Regions from separate parts of the Peptacetobacter sp. AB845 genome, predicted to be linked through region 2. Evidence: a T-box and tRNA genes for the amino acid it is inferred to sense, from the RefSeq annotation. Region 2 holds a T-box; the other regions hold tRNA genes.
What was found. The T-box of region 2 lies ahead of ileS (isoleucine--tRNA ligase). A T-box ahead of a tRNA ligase gene usually reads a tRNA of that ligase, here a tRNA-Ile.
Positions count from the first base shown of each region.

Region 1: it encodes a tRNA-Ile, which carries the amino acid that the T-box ahead of ileS (isoleucine--tRNA ligase) is inferred to sense. The anticodon was not compared.
Region 3: it encodes a tRNA-Ile, which carries the amino acid that the T-box ahead of ileS (isoleucine--tRNA ligase) is inferred to sense. The anticodon was not compared.

Region 1 is NZ_CP180001.1:564,367-569,360, forward strand. It holds rRNA gene ACK2WO_RS02870 (23S ribosomal RNA) at 1-1,826, shown strand, start outside; rRNA gene rrf (5S ribosomal RNA) at 1,939-2,055, shown strand; tRNA gene ACK2WO_RS02880 (tRNA-Glu) at 2,061-2,135, shown strand; tRNA gene ACK2WO_RS02885 (tRNA-Gly) at 2,145-2,218, shown strand; tRNA gene ACK2WO_RS02890 (tRNA-Val) at 2,223-2,298, shown strand; tRNA gene ACK2WO_RS02895 (tRNA-Asp) at 2,307-2,383, shown strand; tRNA gene ACK2WO_RS02900 (tRNA-Asn) at 2,413-2,488, shown strand; tRNA gene ACK2WO_RS02905 (tRNA-Thr) at 2,493-2,568, shown strand; tRNA gene ACK2WO_RS02910 (tRNA-Arg) at 2,581-2,654, shown strand; tRNA gene ACK2WO_RS02915 (tRNA-Lys) at 2,663-2,735, shown strand; tRNA gene ACK2WO_RS02920 (tRNA-Ser) at 2,747-2,835, shown strand; tRNA gene ACK2WO_RS02925 (tRNA-Ser) at 2,841-2,934, shown strand; tRNA gene ACK2WO_RS02930 (tRNA-Pro) at 2,948-3,024, shown strand; tRNA gene ACK2WO_RS02935 (tRNA-Ile) at 3,032-3,105, shown strand; tRNA gene ACK2WO_RS02940 (tRNA-Trp) at 3,130-3,205, shown strand; tRNA gene ACK2WO_RS02945 (tRNA-Pro) at 3,221-3,297, shown strand; tRNA gene ACK2WO_RS02950 (tRNA-Ile) at 3,303-3,376, shown strand; tRNA gene ACK2WO_RS02955 (tRNA-Phe) at 3,391-3,466, shown strand; tRNA gene ACK2WO_RS02960 (tRNA-Met) at 3,475-3,548, shown strand; rRNA gene ACK2WO_RS02965 (16S ribosomal RNA) at 3,756-4,994, shown strand, end outside.
Region 2 is NZ_CP180001.1:1,149,654-1,154,647, forward strand. It holds gene ACK2WO_RS05385 (cell division protein SepF) at 1-4, shown strand, start outside; gene ACK2WO_RS05390 (YggT family protein) at 39-287, shown strand; gene ACK2WO_RS05395 (RNA-binding protein) at 289-1,074, shown strand; gene ACK2WO_RS05400 (DivIVA domain-containing protein) at 1,089-1,703, shown strand; T-box leader at 1,858-2,106, shown strand; gene ileS (isoleucine--tRNA ligase) at 2,209-4,994, shown strand, end outside.
Region 3 is NZ_CP180001.1:424,818-429,811, forward strand. It holds rRNA gene ACK2WO_RS01955 (16S ribosomal RNA) at 1-268, opposite strand, end outside; gene ACK2WO_RS01960 (hypothetical protein) at 523-924, opposite strand; tRNA gene ACK2WO_RS01965 (tRNA-Val) at 991-1,066, opposite strand; tRNA gene ACK2WO_RS01970 (tRNA-Arg) at 1,074-1,147, opposite strand; tRNA gene ACK2WO_RS01975 (tRNA-Cys) at 1,177-1,250, opposite strand; tRNA gene ACK2WO_RS01980 (tRNA-Lys) at 1,257-1,329, opposite strand; tRNA gene ACK2WO_RS01985 (tRNA-His) at 1,341-1,417, opposite strand; tRNA gene ACK2WO_RS01990 (tRNA-Ile) at 1,424-1,500, opposite strand; tRNA gene ACK2WO_RS01995 (tRNA-Met) at 1,510-1,586, opposite strand; tRNA gene ACK2WO_RS02000 (tRNA-Phe) at 1,595-1,670, opposite strand; tRNA gene ACK2WO_RS02005 (tRNA-Leu) at 1,700-1,783, opposite strand; tRNA gene ACK2WO_RS02010 (tRNA-Ser) at 1,791-1,879, opposite strand; tRNA gene ACK2WO_RS02015 (tRNA-Lys) at 1,893-1,968, opposite strand; tRNA gene ACK2WO_RS02020 (tRNA-Gln) at 1,983-2,057, opposite strand; tRNA gene ACK2WO_RS02025 (tRNA-Arg) at 2,086-2,162, opposite strand; tRNA gene ACK2WO_RS02030 (tRNA-Leu) at 2,185-2,268, opposite strand; tRNA gene ACK2WO_RS02035 (tRNA-Tyr) at 2,282-2,366, opposite strand; tRNA gene ACK2WO_RS02040 (tRNA-Thr) at 2,372-2,447, opposite strand; tRNA gene ACK2WO_RS02045 (tRNA-Asn) at 2,452-2,527, opposite strand; tRNA gene ACK2WO_RS02050 (tRNA-Asp) at 2,557-2,633, opposite strand; tRNA gene ACK2WO_RS02055 (tRNA-Val) at 2,642-2,717, opposite strand; tRNA gene ACK2WO_RS02060 (tRNA-Gly) at 2,722-2,795, opposite strand; tRNA gene ACK2WO_RS02065 (tRNA-Glu) at 2,805-2,879, opposite strand; tRNA gene ACK2WO_RS02070 (tRNA-Met) at 2,891-2,966, opposite strand; tRNA gene ACK2WO_RS02075 (tRNA-Leu) at 2,979-3,065, opposite strand; tRNA gene ACK2WO_RS02080 (tRNA-Cys) at 3,082-3,155, opposite strand; tRNA gene ACK2WO_RS02085 (tRNA-Lys) at 3,162-3,234, opposite strand; tRNA gene ACK2WO_RS02090 (tRNA-His) at 3,245-3,321, opposite strand; tRNA gene ACK2WO_RS02095 (tRNA-Pro) at 3,328-3,404, opposite strand; tRNA gene ACK2WO_RS02100 (tRNA-Ile) at 3,418-3,494, opposite strand; tRNA gene ACK2WO_RS02105 (tRNA-Met) at 3,504-3,580, opposite strand; tRNA gene ACK2WO_RS02110 (tRNA-Phe) at 3,589-3,664, opposite strand; tRNA gene ACK2WO_RS02115 (tRNA-Ser) at 3,668-3,756, opposite strand; tRNA gene ACK2WO_RS02120 (tRNA-Lys) at 3,770-3,842, opposite strand; tRNA gene ACK2WO_RS02125 (tRNA-Gln) at 3,883-3,958, opposite strand; tRNA gene ACK2WO_RS02130 (tRNA-Arg) at 3,962-4,038, opposite strand; tRNA gene ACK2WO_RS02135 (tRNA-Gly) at 4,055-4,129, opposite strand; tRNA gene ACK2WO_RS02140 (tRNA-Leu) at 4,164-4,247, opposite strand; tRNA gene ACK2WO_RS02145 (tRNA-Tyr) at 4,261-4,345, opposite strand; tRNA gene ACK2WO_RS02150 (tRNA-Thr) at 4,351-4,426, opposite strand; tRNA gene ACK2WO_RS02155 (tRNA-Asn) at 4,431-4,506, opposite strand; tRNA gene ACK2WO_RS02160 (tRNA-Asp) at 4,536-4,612, opposite strand; tRNA gene ACK2WO_RS02165 (tRNA-Val) at 4,621-4,696, opposite strand; tRNA gene ACK2WO_RS02170 (tRNA-Gly) at 4,701-4,774, opposite strand; tRNA gene ACK2WO_RS02175 (tRNA-Glu) at 4,784-4,858, opposite strand; tRNA gene ACK2WO_RS02180 (tRNA-Met) at 4,870-4,945, opposite strand; tRNA gene ACK2WO_RS02185 (tRNA-Leu) at 4,958-4,994, opposite strand, start outside.

The DNA.
Region 1 (4,994 bases), 590 kb from region 2:
TGCACAGACAACCAGGATGTTGGCTTAGAAGCAGCCACTCATTCAAAGAGTGCGTAATAGCTCACTGGTCGAGTGATCCTGCGCCGAAGATTTCCGGGGCTAAAACCTACTACCGAAGCCACGGCATCATTTATGATGGGTAGGGGAGCTTTCTTTACTGGGCAGAAGCATGACCGTAAGGACATGTGGACTGTAAAGAAGTGAGAATGTTGGCATGAGTAGCGAGATGTGGGTGAGAATCCCACAGGCCGTAAACCCAAGGTTTCCAGGGGAAGGTTCGTCCTCCCTGGGTTAGTCGGGACCTAAGCCGAGGCCGAAAGGCGTAGGTGATGGACAACAGGTTGAAATTCCTGTACCGCCAATAAGCGTTTGAGAAATGGGATGACACAGTAGGACAGGATGAGCGTGCTGTTGGTTATGCACGTCCAAGCACTGAGGCAGTATCCGGAGGCAAATCCACGGATACAATGCTGGGGTGTGACGGGGAGCGAAATTTAGTAGCGAAGCATCTGCATTCACACTGTCGAGAAAAGTCTCTATCGAGTTTAAAGGCGCCCGTACCGCAAACCGACACAGGTGGGTGAGGAGAGTATCCTAAGGCCAGCGAGAGAACTGTTGTTAAGGAACTCGGCAAAATGACCCCGTAACCTAGGGATAAGGGGTGCCATCGAAAGATGGCCGCAGAGAATAGGCCCAAGCGACTGTTTACCAAAAACATAGGTTTCTGCTAAGTCGCAAGACGATGTATAGGAGCTGACGCCTGCCCGGTGCTGGAAGGTTAAGGGGATCTGTTAGAGCAATCGAAGCAGTGAACTTAAGCCCCAGTAAACGGCGGCCGTAACTATAACGGTCCTAAGGTAGCGAAATTCCTTGTCGGGTAAGTTCCGACCCGCACGAAAGGCGTAACGATTTGGGCACTGTCTCAACAACAGACTCGGTGAAATTGTAATTCCGGTGAAGATGCCGGATACCTGCGACAGGACGGAAAGACCCCATGGAGCTTTACTGTAGCTTGGCATTGGGTCTTGGTACTACATGTACAGCATAGGTGGGAGGCTTTGATTCCAGGACGCCAGTTTTGGATGAGCCACCGTTGGGATACCACCCCTGTAGTACTGGGACTCTAACCAGAGGCCTTGAATCAGGTCTTGGGACACTGTCAGGCGGGCAGTTTGACTGGGGCGGTCGCCTCCCAAAAGGTAACGGAGGCGCTCAAAGGTTCTCTCAGCACGGTCGGAAATCGTGCATAGAGTGTAAAGGCATAAGAGAGCTTGATTGCAAGACATACAGGTCGAGCAAGGACGAAAGTCGGACTTAGTGATCCGGTGGTTCTGAGTGGAAGGGCCATCGCTCAACGGATAAAAGCTACCCTGGGGATAACAGGCTTATCTCCCCCAAGAGTCCACATCGACGGGGAGGTTTGGCACCTCGATGTCGGCTCATCACATCCTGGGGCTGTAGTAGGTCCCAAGGGTTGGGCTGTTCGCCCATTAAAGTGGTACGCGAGCTGGGTTCAGAACGTCGTGAGACAGTTCGGTCCCTATCCGTCGCAGGCGTAGGAAATTTGAGAGGATCTGCCCTTAGTACGAGAGGACCGGGGTGGACGTACCGCTGGTGTACCAGTTGTCTCGCCAGAGGCATGGCTGGGTAGCTATGTACGGAACGGATAAGCGCTGAAAGCATCTAAGCGCGAAGCCAGCCTCAAGATAAGATTTCCCATTCCTCGGAAGTAAGACCCCATGAAGACTACGTGGTTGATAGGTCGGAGGTGGAAGTGCAGTAATGTATGCAGCTTACCGATACTAATAGGTCGAGGACTTGACCAAGTAAATATTTGGTAATTTGATTAATATGTATGTAGTTTTCAGAGTACAATCTCTGAAAAAATATATTGACACTTTCGAATGGATATGTTAATATAATACTTGTCAAAAATAATGTGGTTATTATAGAAGAGAGGATACACCTGTTCCCATTCCGAACACAGAAGTTAAGCTCTCTATCGCTGATGGTACTTGGGGCGAAGGCCCCTGGGAGAGTAGGACGTAGCCACGTTAAATGGCCCGTTGGTCAAGCGGTTAAGACACCACCCTTTCACGGTGGTAACAGGAGTTCGATTCTCCTACGGGTCACCAGCTAAATATGCGGGTGTAGCTCAATGGTAGAGTTCTGGCCTTCCAAGCCAGCTGTGAGGGTTCGATCCCCTTCACCCGCTCCAAAATGGGGTTATAGCTCAGCTGGGAGAGCATCTGCCTTACAAGCAGGGGGTCACAGGTTCGAGCCCTGTTAACCCCACCAAATAAAGTGGCTCGGTAGTTCAGTTGGTTAGAATGCCAGCCTGTCACGCTGGAGGTCGTGGGTTCGAACCCCATCCGAGTCGCCACTTTATAAAAAAATAAATACTAAAAATGTGGGAATATGGCTCAGTTGGTAGAGCAAATGACTGTTAATCATTGGGTCACAGGTTCGAGTCCTGTTATTCCCGCCAATATGCTGGTGTGGCTCAATTGGTAGAGCAGCTGACTTGTAATCAGCAGGTTGTAGGTTCGAGTCCTATCACCAGCTCCAAATATTTGATATGGGTGCATAGCTCAGCTGGATAGAGCAACGCCCTTCTAAGGCGTGTGTCGAAGGTTCGAATCCTTCTGCGCTCATTTTTTATGGTCTATTAGCTCAGTCGGTAGAGCACTTGACTTTTAATCAAGGTGTCCCGCGTTCGAATCGCGGATAGATCATTTTTTAATATGGAGAGGTGTCCGAGTGGTTTAAGGAGCTGGTCTTGAAAACCAGTGATGCTTAACGGCACCGTGGGTTCGAATCCCACCCTCTCCGCCATATTAGGAGAAGTACTCAAGAGGCTATAAGAGGAGCCCCTGCTAAGGGTTTAGGCTGGGTAACACCGGTGCGAGGGTTCGAATCCCTCCTTCTCCGCCATTTATATTTAAATCGAGGTGTAGCGCAGTTTGGTAGCGCACGTGGTTTGGGACCATGGGGCCGGGGGTTCGAGTCCCTTCACCTCGACCAATTTTATGGACCATTAGCTCAGTTGGTTAGAGCGCCCGGCTCATAACCGGTAGGTCTGGGGTTCGAGTCCCTGATGGTCCATCTTTTTTTATCTAAAAAAAACATAGGGGTATAGCTCAGTTGGTAGAGCGTCGGTCTCCAAAACCGTGCGCCGGGGGTTCGAGTCCCTCTACCCCTGCCATATAGAACCAAAAATCGAGGTGTAGCGCAGTTTGGTAGCGCACGTGGTTTGGGACCATGGGGCCGGGGGTTCGAGTCCCTTCACCTCGACCATTTATGGGCCTATAGCTCAGGTGGTTAGAGCGCACGCCTGATAAGCGTGAGGTCGCTGGTTCGAGTCCAGCTAGGCCCACTTATTATGATTATGCCCAGATAGCTCAGTCGGTAGAGCAGGGGACTGAAAATCCCCGTGTCGGTGGTTCGATTCCGCCTCTGGGCACCATAGAACATGGCGGTATAGCTTAGTTGGCTAGAGCGTTCGGTTCATACCCGAAAGGTCACAGGTTCGACTCCTGTTACCGCTACTGAGCTATATTATTAGTGATTATGAACTTTGAAAACTGAATAGCAGATATATTTAGTTCGAATGAATAATTCGAACGCCATACAAACCATGCCAGATATTTTGAGATAACATCTGAGCGGATTTAACAAACTAATTTTATTTTGAGCAACGGAATTTTGAGCATTAGCGAAAAATTCGTTGGCGATATAAAATTTCGAAGAAATTTTATTTTGAGAGTTTGATCCTGGCTCAGGATGAACGCTGGCGGCGTGCCTAACACATGCAAGTCGAGCGATTCTCTTCGGAGAAGAGCGGCGGACGGGTGAGTAACGCGTGGGCAACCTGCCCTGTACACACGGATAACATACCGAAAGGTATGCTAATACGGGATAATATATAAGGGTCGCATGACTTTTATATCAAAGATTTTTCGGTACAGGATGGACCCGCGTCTGATTAGCTTGTTGGCGGGGTAATGGCCCACCAAGGCGACGATCAGTAGCCGACCTGAGAGGGTGATCGGCCACATTGGAACTGAGACACGGTCCAAACTCCTACGGGAGGCAGCAGTGGGGAATATTGCACAATGGGCGCAAGCCTGATGCAGCAACGCCGCGTGAGCGATGAAGGCCTTCGGGTCGTAAAGCTCTGTCCTCAAGGAAGATAATGACGGTACTTGAGGAGGAAGCCCCGGCTAACTACGTGCCAGCAGCCGCGGTAATACGTAGGGGGCTAGCGTTATCCGGATTTACTGGGCGTAAAGGGTGCGTAGGCGGTCTTTCAAGTCAGGAGTTAAAGGCTACGGCTCAACCGTAGTAAGCTCCTGATACTGTCTGACTTGAGTGCAGGAGAGGAAAGCGGAATTCCCAGTGTAGCGGTGAAATGCGTAGATATTGGGAGGAACACCAGTAGCGAAGGCGGCTTTCTGGACTGTAACTGACGCTGAGGCACGAAAGCGTGGGGAGCAAACAGGATTAGATACCCTGGTAGTCCACGCTGTAAACGATGAGTACTAGGTGTCGGAGGTTACCCCCTTCGGTGCCGCAGCTAACGCATTAAGTACTCCGCCTGGGGAGTACGCACGCAAGTGTGAAACTCAAAGGAATTGACGGGGACCCGCACAAGTAGCGGAGCATGTGGTTTAATTCGAAGCAACGCGAAGAACCTTACCTAGGCTTGACATCCTTCTGACCGAGGACTAATCTCCTCTTTCCCTCTGGGGACAGAAGTGACAGGTGGTGCATGGTTGTCGTCAGCTCGTGTCGTGAGATGTTGGGTTAAGTCCCGCAACGAGCGCAACCCTTGTCTTTAGTTGCCATCATTTAGTTGGGCACTCTAGAGAGACTGCCAGGGATAACCTGGAGGAAGGTGGGGATGACGTCAAATCATCATGCCCCTTATGCCTAGGGCTACACACGTGCTACAATGGATGGTACAGAGGGCAGCCAAGCCGTGAGGTGGAGCA
Region 2 (4,994 bases):
ATAATAACAAAATAATATAGATGAAAGTGGGAATGCTAATGCATACATTAAGGATAGCAATAGCCTATCTTCTTGATATAATTTCATGGGTAATAGTAGTAAAAAGTCTATTTACATGGGTACCAGCTCTTATGGACACTAAGTTATACCAGATAATGGATGAAATAACAGAGCCAATAGAAGGGCCAATTAGAAAAATTCTTTACAGAAATTATTCTGGACCTGTAGATTTTTCACCGGTAATAGCGATAATAATACTTATATTCTTGAAAGGATTAGTGCTATAAGATGGACAAGATAAGACTTACTAATCATATAAAAGATATAGAATTAAAGAACAAAATGTTTAAGTTGATAGATAAGGCAAATACTTGTCTAAAAAATTATGAAGCAAAAAGTACAGAATTTATGAATCCTTTTGAAATTAAAAATGCTATGGATATAATTAATTCTGAATCAGATTTAAAATACCATTCTGACGGGGGATATGAAGGTGCTGAAAGAAGTGTCATGACTATATTTCCATTTTATATGGAGTATGAGGATATTGAGCCACCTATAAAATTTGTTCAGATTGATGGTAATTTTAAATTTAGAAGTGTATCACATAAGGATTATTTAGGTTCTATTTTAGGGCTTGGGATAAAAAGAGAAAAGATAGGCGATATATTAATTCACGAAGAATTTTGTCAGGTTGTAGTAAGTAGCGATATTTGTGATTATATCGTTATGAACCTTACAAAAGTAGCGACAAATTCTGTAAAAGTTAAAGAAATTAAAAGAGAAGAATTAAAAACTTCAGAAAAGAAATATAAAGATATCTCGTTTACAGTATCTTCAGATAGACTAGATTGTGTAATAAGTGGAATATACAATATTTCAAGACAGGAAAGTCTAAAGTATATAAATGCGGAGAGAGTTCATGTAAATTATGAAAAAATTACATCTGCATCTAAGGCAGTATCTTCAGGAGATCTTATTTCAGTAAGGGGAAAAGGTAGGTCTGAAGTTATTGAAATAGGCGGGGAGACCAGAAAAGGAAGAACTAGAGTAAAGGCTAGAATAATATTATAGTTGAGGAGAAGATAATGATAACACCACAGGAGATAGAAGAAAAAGTTTTTAGAAAGTCTATGAGAGGATTCAACTGTGAAGAGGTTGATGAATTTTTAGATGATTTAAGAGTAGATTATGAAAATCTTATAAGAGAAAATGAATCTCTTAAAGAAAGAGTTAGAATGTATAGTGAGCAGCTAAATAAATATACAAACATAGAGGATACTTTAAAAGAAACTCTTATAACTGCTCAGACAGCTGCAGAAGATACAACATCTGCTGCAAATAAAAAAGCTAGAATAATAATAGAAGAAGCTGAATTTATGGGTAAACAGAAAATAGATGAGGCTACTAGCAGAGTTATCGAAATAAGAAAAGAGTATGATAATATTACTGCTGAATTTAAAATGTTTAAAAATAAATTTAAATCTCTTTTAGAGAGTGAAATTAAAAATATTGATGAAATATGCTCTAATATAGATACAGGTCTTTCAAGTCAGTATGAATGGAGAACTGCTATGGATGAGTATGAAGATGATAGATTCGATATAGAGGATTTTGGGGCAACTGCTGCAATGGAAGATGATGTTGAAGAATACGATTCTGATGACGAAAATACATCTCCAGAAAATATATTTGGTCTATAAAATTATCTATAATTTTATGATTTTTACTATAATTTTTTGTTATAGATATGCTTGAATTTAGAAACAATATAGAATTATCTGAAAAAATCAAAAAATAACTATTGACTAAAATTAAATTTTGGTATAAACTTTCAAAGTATAGAAAACAAAATCTTTAAAGGCTATGATGAAGACAGTAGATTCGGATTTTATTTTTACAGAGAGCTGGGTTAGCTGAGAACCAGTGAAATATACTGAGTTGAATATCACTTCGGAGCTGAATGCTGAAAGATTTATCTTAATAAAGATTTATCGAATAAGTTATTCCGGTAATGTGCCGTTATACAGTAGAGTGTCGTGTAGATATAAATTTAAAATTATCTATGCGGAATTAGGGTGGTAACGCGAGCAACTCGTCCCTTTGTGTATGCAAAGGCGACGAGTTTTTTTATTTGAGCAACTTATTTTAGAAAACTTTGAGCAATGAAAAATAAAGGGAATATTAAAAAGAAAGGGTGAATTAATAATGGCGAACTTTAAACCATTAGTAGACACTTCTGTTAAAGAAGCAGAAGCAAAAGTATTTGATTACTGGCAGGACATCGATATACTAGAAAGAACTTTAGAAAAAGGTCAGAACGATCCAAGTTTCGTATTCTTTGAAGGACCTCCAACAGCAAACGGAAACCCTGGTATACACCACGTTGTTGCCAGAACATTAAAAGACTGGGTATGTAGATATAAAACAATGTCTGGATACCAGGTAAAAAGAAAAGCTGGTTGGGATACTCATGGTCTTCCAGTAGAAATACAGGTAGAAAAAGAATTAGGATTATCAGATAAACAGGCTATAGAAGATTACGGAATAGCAGAATTCTGTGATAAATGTAGAGATTCAGTATTCTCTTTTGAAAAACAGTGGAGAAATATGACTGAAAGAATGGCTTATGAAGTTGACCTTGATAACCCATACATAACATTAGATAACAACTACATAGAATCTGTTTGGTGGATATTAAACAAATTCAACAAAGAAGGATATATGTATGAAGGACATAAAATACTTCCTTACTGCCCAAGATGTGGAACTGGTCTTGCATCACACGAAGTTGCACAGGGATACAAAGAAGTAAAAACTAATACATTAGTAGCTAAATTCAAAAAAGCTGGAACTGAAAATGAATACTTCTTAGCATGGACAACTACTCCATGGACATTACCATCAAATGTATCATTAACAGTAAACCCAGAAGTTACTTATGTAAAAGTTAAACCAGCTGATGTAGATGAGTTCTACTACTTAGCTGAACCATTACTAGAAAAAGTAATGAAAGATAGAGAATACGAAGTTGTTGAAAAAATGACTGGTAAAGACTTAGAATACGTTGAATATGAACAGTTATTAGACTTCGTAAAACCAGATAAAAAAGCATTCTTCATAACTTGCGCTGATTACGTAACTACTGAAGATGGTACAGGTATAGTACATACTGCTCCAGCATTTGGGGAAGACGACTACAACTGTGGTAAAAAATACGGATTACCAGTACTTCAGCCAGTTGATGAAAGAGGAGAATTTACTGCAACTCCATGGAAAGGTAAATTCGTAATGGAAGAAGGACTAGATGTTGAAATAATAAAATATCTAGCTAAAGAAAATAAATTATTCAGCAAAGAAAAAGTTGCTCACAACTATCCTCACTGCTGGAGATGTCAGACTCCACTTGTTTACTACGCTAAACCAAGTTGGTACATAGAAATGACTAAATTAAAAGACCAGTTAATAGCTAACAACAACACTGTAAACTGGTATCCAGAATTCGTTGGTCAGGGAAGATTCGGTAACTGGCTAGAAGAATTAAAAGACTGGGCAATATCAAGAAGTAGATATTGGGGAACTCCTCTTCCAATGTGGAGATGTGAATGTGGAAACACAGAATCTGTAGGATCAAGACAGGAATTAGCTGATATGGCTGTTGAAGAAGTAGATCCAGCAACTGTAGAACTACACAGACCATACGTTGATGAAATACATCTAAAATGTCCAAAATGTGGTAAACCAATGACTAGAGTAAAAGACGTTATAGACTGCTGGTTCGATTCAGGATCAATGCCATTTGCTCAGCATCACTACCCATTTGAAAATAAAGAAAACTTTGATCAGTTATTCCCAGCAGATTACATCTGTGAAGGTATAGACCAGACAAGAGGATGGTTCTACTCATTATTAGCAATATCAACATTTGTAATGGGTAAAGCACCATACAAAAACGTATTAGTTAACGACCTTGTACTAGACAAAGACGGTAAGAAAATGTCTAAATCAAGAGGAAATACAGTAAATCCATTCGAATTATTCGATAAATACGGAGCCGATGCTTTAAGATGGTACTTATTATACGTATCTCCACCATGGACTCCAATAAGATTCGACGAAGAAGGATTAAAAGAAGTTCAGTCTAAATTCGTAGGAACAATGAAGAACGTATACAACTTCTTCACTCTATATGCTAACACTGATAACATAAATCCTGGTGATTTCTTCGTTGAATACAAAGATAGATCAGAATTAGATAGATGGATACTTTCTAAATTCAACAACTTAAAAGCTGAAATAGAAGAAAACCTAGAAATATTCGAAGTTAACAAAACTATAAGAAGAATACAGGAATTCATAAATGACGATTTATCTAACTGGTATATAAGAAGATCTAGAAGAAGATTCTGGGAACCAGAATTAACTGAAGATAAAAAAGCAGTTTACAACACTACTTATGAATTATTAACTGAATTATGTAGAGTTGTAGCTCCATTTGCTCCTTACTTATCAGAAGAAATGTACAGAAACTTAACTGGAGAAGAATCAGTTCATCTAGCTTCTTATCCAAGATGCAACAAAGAACTTCTTGATGAAAAACTAGAAGAAAAAATGGACTTAGTTAAAAACTTAGTTACTCTAGGAAGAGCTTCAAGAGAAAATGCTAGAATAAAAGTTCGTCAGCCATTAAAAGAAGTATTAATAGACGGAAAATATGAATCTGTTATAGCTGATTTAGTTGACATAATAAAAGAAGAATTAAACGTTAAAGAAGTTGTATTCGTTCAGGATTTAAGTGAATACATGAACTACAGCTTAAAACCTAACTTCAGAGAAGTTGGTTCAGTATTAGGTAAAAAAGTAAATGCATTTGGTAAAGCTTTAGCAGCATTAGATGCTCATGATACTGTAACTAAACTTGAAAACGGTGAAAAAGTAGTAGTTAATCTTGATGGAGAAGACTTCGAATTCGGTAAAGATTACGTTCTTGTAAA
Region 3 (4,994 bases), 720 kb from region 2:
CGTCGCCTTGGTGGGCCGTTACCCCGCCAACAAGCTAATCAGACGCGGGTCCATCCTGTACCGAAAAATCTTTGATATAAAAGTCATGCGACTCTTATATATTATCCCGTATTAGCATACCTTTCGGTATGTTATCCGTGTGTACAGGGTAGGTTACCCACGCGTTACTCACCCGTCCGCCGCTCTTCTCCGAAGAGAATCGCTCGACTTGCATGTGTTAGGCACGCCGCCAGCGTTCATCCTGAGCCAGGATCAAACTCTCAAAAATAAATTTTCGAAGAAAATTTATGTCGCCGATGATATTTCTCATTTCCATTCGAAATATCCATCGCTCAAATAAAATTTCTACAATGTTGAATCCGCTCAGATGTTATCTCAAAATATCTGGCATGGTTTGTATGGCGTTCGAATTATTTATTCGAACTAAATATATCTGCTGTTCAGTTTTCAAAGTTCATTTCTTATCTACAAGTAATATAATAACATTCATATTATATAATGTCAACACTTTTTTTATTATTTTTAATCATTTTGTTTTAACAATCTATTAAGGACATCATTTAACTTTAACAATGGAAGACTAATATCTGAAAGTGCAACTATTAAATATATACTATTATTTAGCTCTTCCCATTTATATGCACTTGTTACAAACCTTTTTTTATAATCAAAATTAATATCTGCAAAATCTGTAATCATTTCCTCTGCATTATCTAAATATTCTTCAAATATATCTTCATTATATTGATCAAATTTAGAATCAGAATATATATCTTCTACACCTATTCTTAATTTTAAAGCTATTACATCTTCTCTTTTAGTAGATTTCGTCAAATCAGTTTCTACAATAAAATCTGATTCATTATTAAATAAATCTATAATCTCATTACTATCTAATACTTCATCACCAAAAACTACATACATATCCTTTTACCTCAAAACAAATTTTTATTAAAAATATAGTCTTTAACTTTCGCTAAAGACTTTTACTGGTGGGGTTAACAGGGCTCGAACCTGTGACCCCCTGCTTGTAAGGCAGATGCTCTCCCAGCTGAGCTATAACCCCATAAAAATGCGCCCAGAGGGACTCGAACCCGCAACCTCCTGATTCGTAGTCAGGCACTCTATCCGGTTGAGCTATGAGCGCATATTAATATTATATTATCAAATAGTTAGTGGAGGCGACATCCAGATTCGAACTGGAGATCAAGGAGTTGCAGTCCATTGCCTTACCGCTTGGCTATGTCGCCGAGAAGTGATCTATCCGCGATTCGAACGCGGGACACCTTGATTAAAAGTCAAGTGCTCTACCGACTGAGCTAATAGACCATATTATTTTTTGGGGTGGATGATGAGATTCGAACTCACGGCCTCCAGAGCCACAATCTGGCGCTCTAACCAACTGGGCTACATCCACCACAAATGGTGGACCATCAGGGACTCGAACCCCAGACCTACCGGTTATGAGCCGGGCGCTCTAACCAACTGAGCTAATGGTCCTCATTATCTTGGTAGCGGTAACAGGAGTCGAACCTGTGACCTTTCGGGTATGAACCGAACGCTCTAGCCAACTAAGCTATACCGCCACACTATATGGTGCCCAGAGGCGGAATCGAACCACCGACACGGGGATTTTCAGTCCCCTGCTCTACCGACTGAGCTATCTGGGCATATTTTATCAAAAAATAAAAATAAAGTATGGTGCGGATGAAGGGAGTCGAACCCCCACGCCGTAGGCGCTAGATCCTAAGTCTAGTGCGTCTGCCAATTCCGCCACATCCGCATATGCTTGGCGGAGAGGGTGGGATTCGAACCCACGGTGCCGTTAAGCATCACTGGTTTTCAAGACCAGCTCCTTAAACCACTCGGACACCTCTCCATGTATAAAAAAATGGTGATCTATCCGCGATTCGAACGCGGGACACCTTGATTAAAAGTCAAGTGCTCTACCGACTGAGCTAATAGACCACAAAAAATAAAAATGGCTGGGGATATAGGATTCGAACCTATGCATGCATGAGTCAGAGTCATGTGCCTTACCGCTTGGCGAATCCCCAACATTGGTAAATATTAAGTTATGTGTTTTGGTGAGCGCAGAAGGATTCGAACCTTCGACACACGCCTTAGAAGGGCGTTGCTCTATCCAGCTGAGCTATGCACCCACAAAACTGAATTAATAAAATATGGTGCGGATGAAGGGAGTCGAACCCCCACGCCGTAGGCGCTAGATCCTAAGTCTAGTGCGTCTGCCAATTCCGCCACATCCGCGTATATTTTATTTTGGTGGAGGATGGTGGATTCGAACCACCGAAAGCGATGCTAACAGATTTACAGTCTGCCCCCTTTGGCCACTCGGGAAATCCTCCATATTTGGAGCTGGTGATAGGACTCGAACCTACAACCTGCTGATTACAAGTCAGCTGCTCTACCAATTGAGCCACACCAGCACATTGGCGGGAATAACAGGACTCGAACCTGTGACCCAATGATTAACAGTCATTTGCTCTACCAACTGAGCCATATTCCCACATTTTTAGTATTTATTTTTTTATAAAGTGGCGACTCGGATGGGGTTCGAACCCACGACCTCCAGCGTGACAGGCTGGCATTCTAACCAACTGAACTACCGAGCCACTTTATTTGGTGGGGTTAACAGGGCTCGAACCTGTGACCCCCTGCTTGTAAGGCAGATGCTCTCCCAGCTGAGCTATAACCCCATTTTGGAGCGGGTGAAGGGGATCGAACCCTCACAGCTGGCTTGGAAGGCCAGAACTCTACCATTGAGCTACACCCGCATATTTAGTTGGTGACCCGTAGGAGAATCGAACTCCTGTTACCACCGTGAAAGGGTGGTGTCTTAACCGCTTGACCAACGGGCCATATTTTATTTTGGTTGCGGAGGTAGGACTTGAACCTACGACCTTCGGGTTATGAGCCCGACGAGCTGCCAACTGCTCCACCCCGCGATATTGTATGAGTGCCGAAGACCGGAATCGAACCGGTACGGGAGGATAAGTCCCGCAGGATTTTAAGTCCTGTGCGTCTGCCAGTTCCGCCACTTCGGCTTAAATCATATTTAGTTGGAGGCGACATCCAGATTCGAACTGGAGATCAAGGAGTTGCAGTCCATTGCCTTACCGCTTGGCTATGTCGCCGAAAAGTGATCTATCCGCGATTCGAACGCGGGACACCTTGATTAAAAGTCAAGTGCTCTACCGACTGAGCTAATAGACCATATATTTTTTGGGGTGGATGATGAGATTCGAACTCACGGCCTCCAGAGCCACAATCTGGCGCTCTAACCAACTGGGCTACATCCACCACAAATGGTCGAGGTGAAGGGACTCGAACCCCCGGCCCCATGGTCCCAAACCACGTGCGCTACCAAACTGCGCTACACCTCGAAAAATATTTACTTGGTGGACCATCAGGGACTCGAACCCCAGACCTACCGGTTATGAGCCGGGCGCTCTAACCAACTGAGCTAATGGTCCTCATTATCTTGGTAGCGGTAACAGGAGTCGAACCTGTGACCTTTCGGGTATGAACCGAACGCTCTAGCCAACTAAGCTATACCGCCACACTATATGGTGCCCAGAGGCGGAATCGAACCACCGACACGGGGATTTTCAGTCCCCTGCTCTACCGACTGAGCTATCTGGGCATTTGGCGGAGAGGGTGGGATTCGAACCCACGGTGCCGTTAAGCATCACTGGTTTTCAAGACCAGCTCCTTAAACCACTCGGACACCTCTCCATATTTACAAAAGTGATTCATCTGGGACTCGAACCCAGGACTCCCTGATTAAGAGTCAGGTGCTCTACCAACTGAGCTAATGAACCAGATTAATCATCATTTTTTAATTTATTTATAACATTATATTGGCTGGGGATGCAGGACTCGAACCTACGAATGTAGCAGTCAAAGTGCTATGCCTTACCGACTTGGCGAATCCCCAACATGGTGAGCGCAGAAGGATTCGAACCTTCGACACACGCCTTAGAAGGGCGTTGCTCTATCCAGCTGAGCTATGCACCCACATCAACAATGCTTTTGGAGCGGGAAACGAGATTCGAACTCGCGACTTCGACCTTGGCAAGGTCGCGCTCTACCGCTGAACTATTCCCGCACATTATATTATATTTTTTGATATGCACTTTACATGGTGCGGATGAAGGGAGTCGAACCCCCACGCCGTAGGCGCTAGATCCTAAGTCTAGTGCGTCTGCCAATTCCGCCACATCCGCGTATATTTTATTTTGGTGGAGGATGGTGGATTCGAACCACCGAAAGCGATGCTAACAGATTTACAGTCTGCCCCCTTTGGCCACTCGGGAAATCCTCCATATTTGGAGCTGGTGATAGGACTCGAACCTACAACCTGCTGATTACAAGTCAGCTGCTCTACCAATTGAGCCACACCAGCACATTGGCGGGAATAACAGGACTCGAACCTGTGACCCAATGATTAACAGTCATTTGCTCTACCAACTGAGCCATATTCCCACATTTTTAGTATTTATTTTTTTATAAAGTGGCGACTCGGATGGGGTTCGAACCCACGACCTCCAGCGTGACAGGCTGGCATTCTAACCAACTGAACTACCGAGCCACTTTATTTGGTGGGGTTAACAGGGCTCGAACCTGTGACCCCCTGCTTGTAAGGCAGATGCTCTCCCAGCTGAGCTATAACCCCATTTTGGAGCGGGTGAAGGGGATCGAACCCTCACAGCTGGCTTGGAAGGCCAGAACTCTACCATTGAGCTACACCCGCATATTTAGTTGGTGACCCGTAGGAGAATCGAACTCCTGTTACCACCGTGAAAGGGTGGTGTCTTAACCGCTTGACCAACGGGCCATATTTTATTTTGGTTGCGGAGGTAGGACTTGAACCTACGACCTTCGGGTTATGAGCCCGACGAGCTGCCAACTGCTCCACCCCGCGATATTATTTGAGTGCCGAAGACCGGAATCGAACCGGTACGGGAGGATAA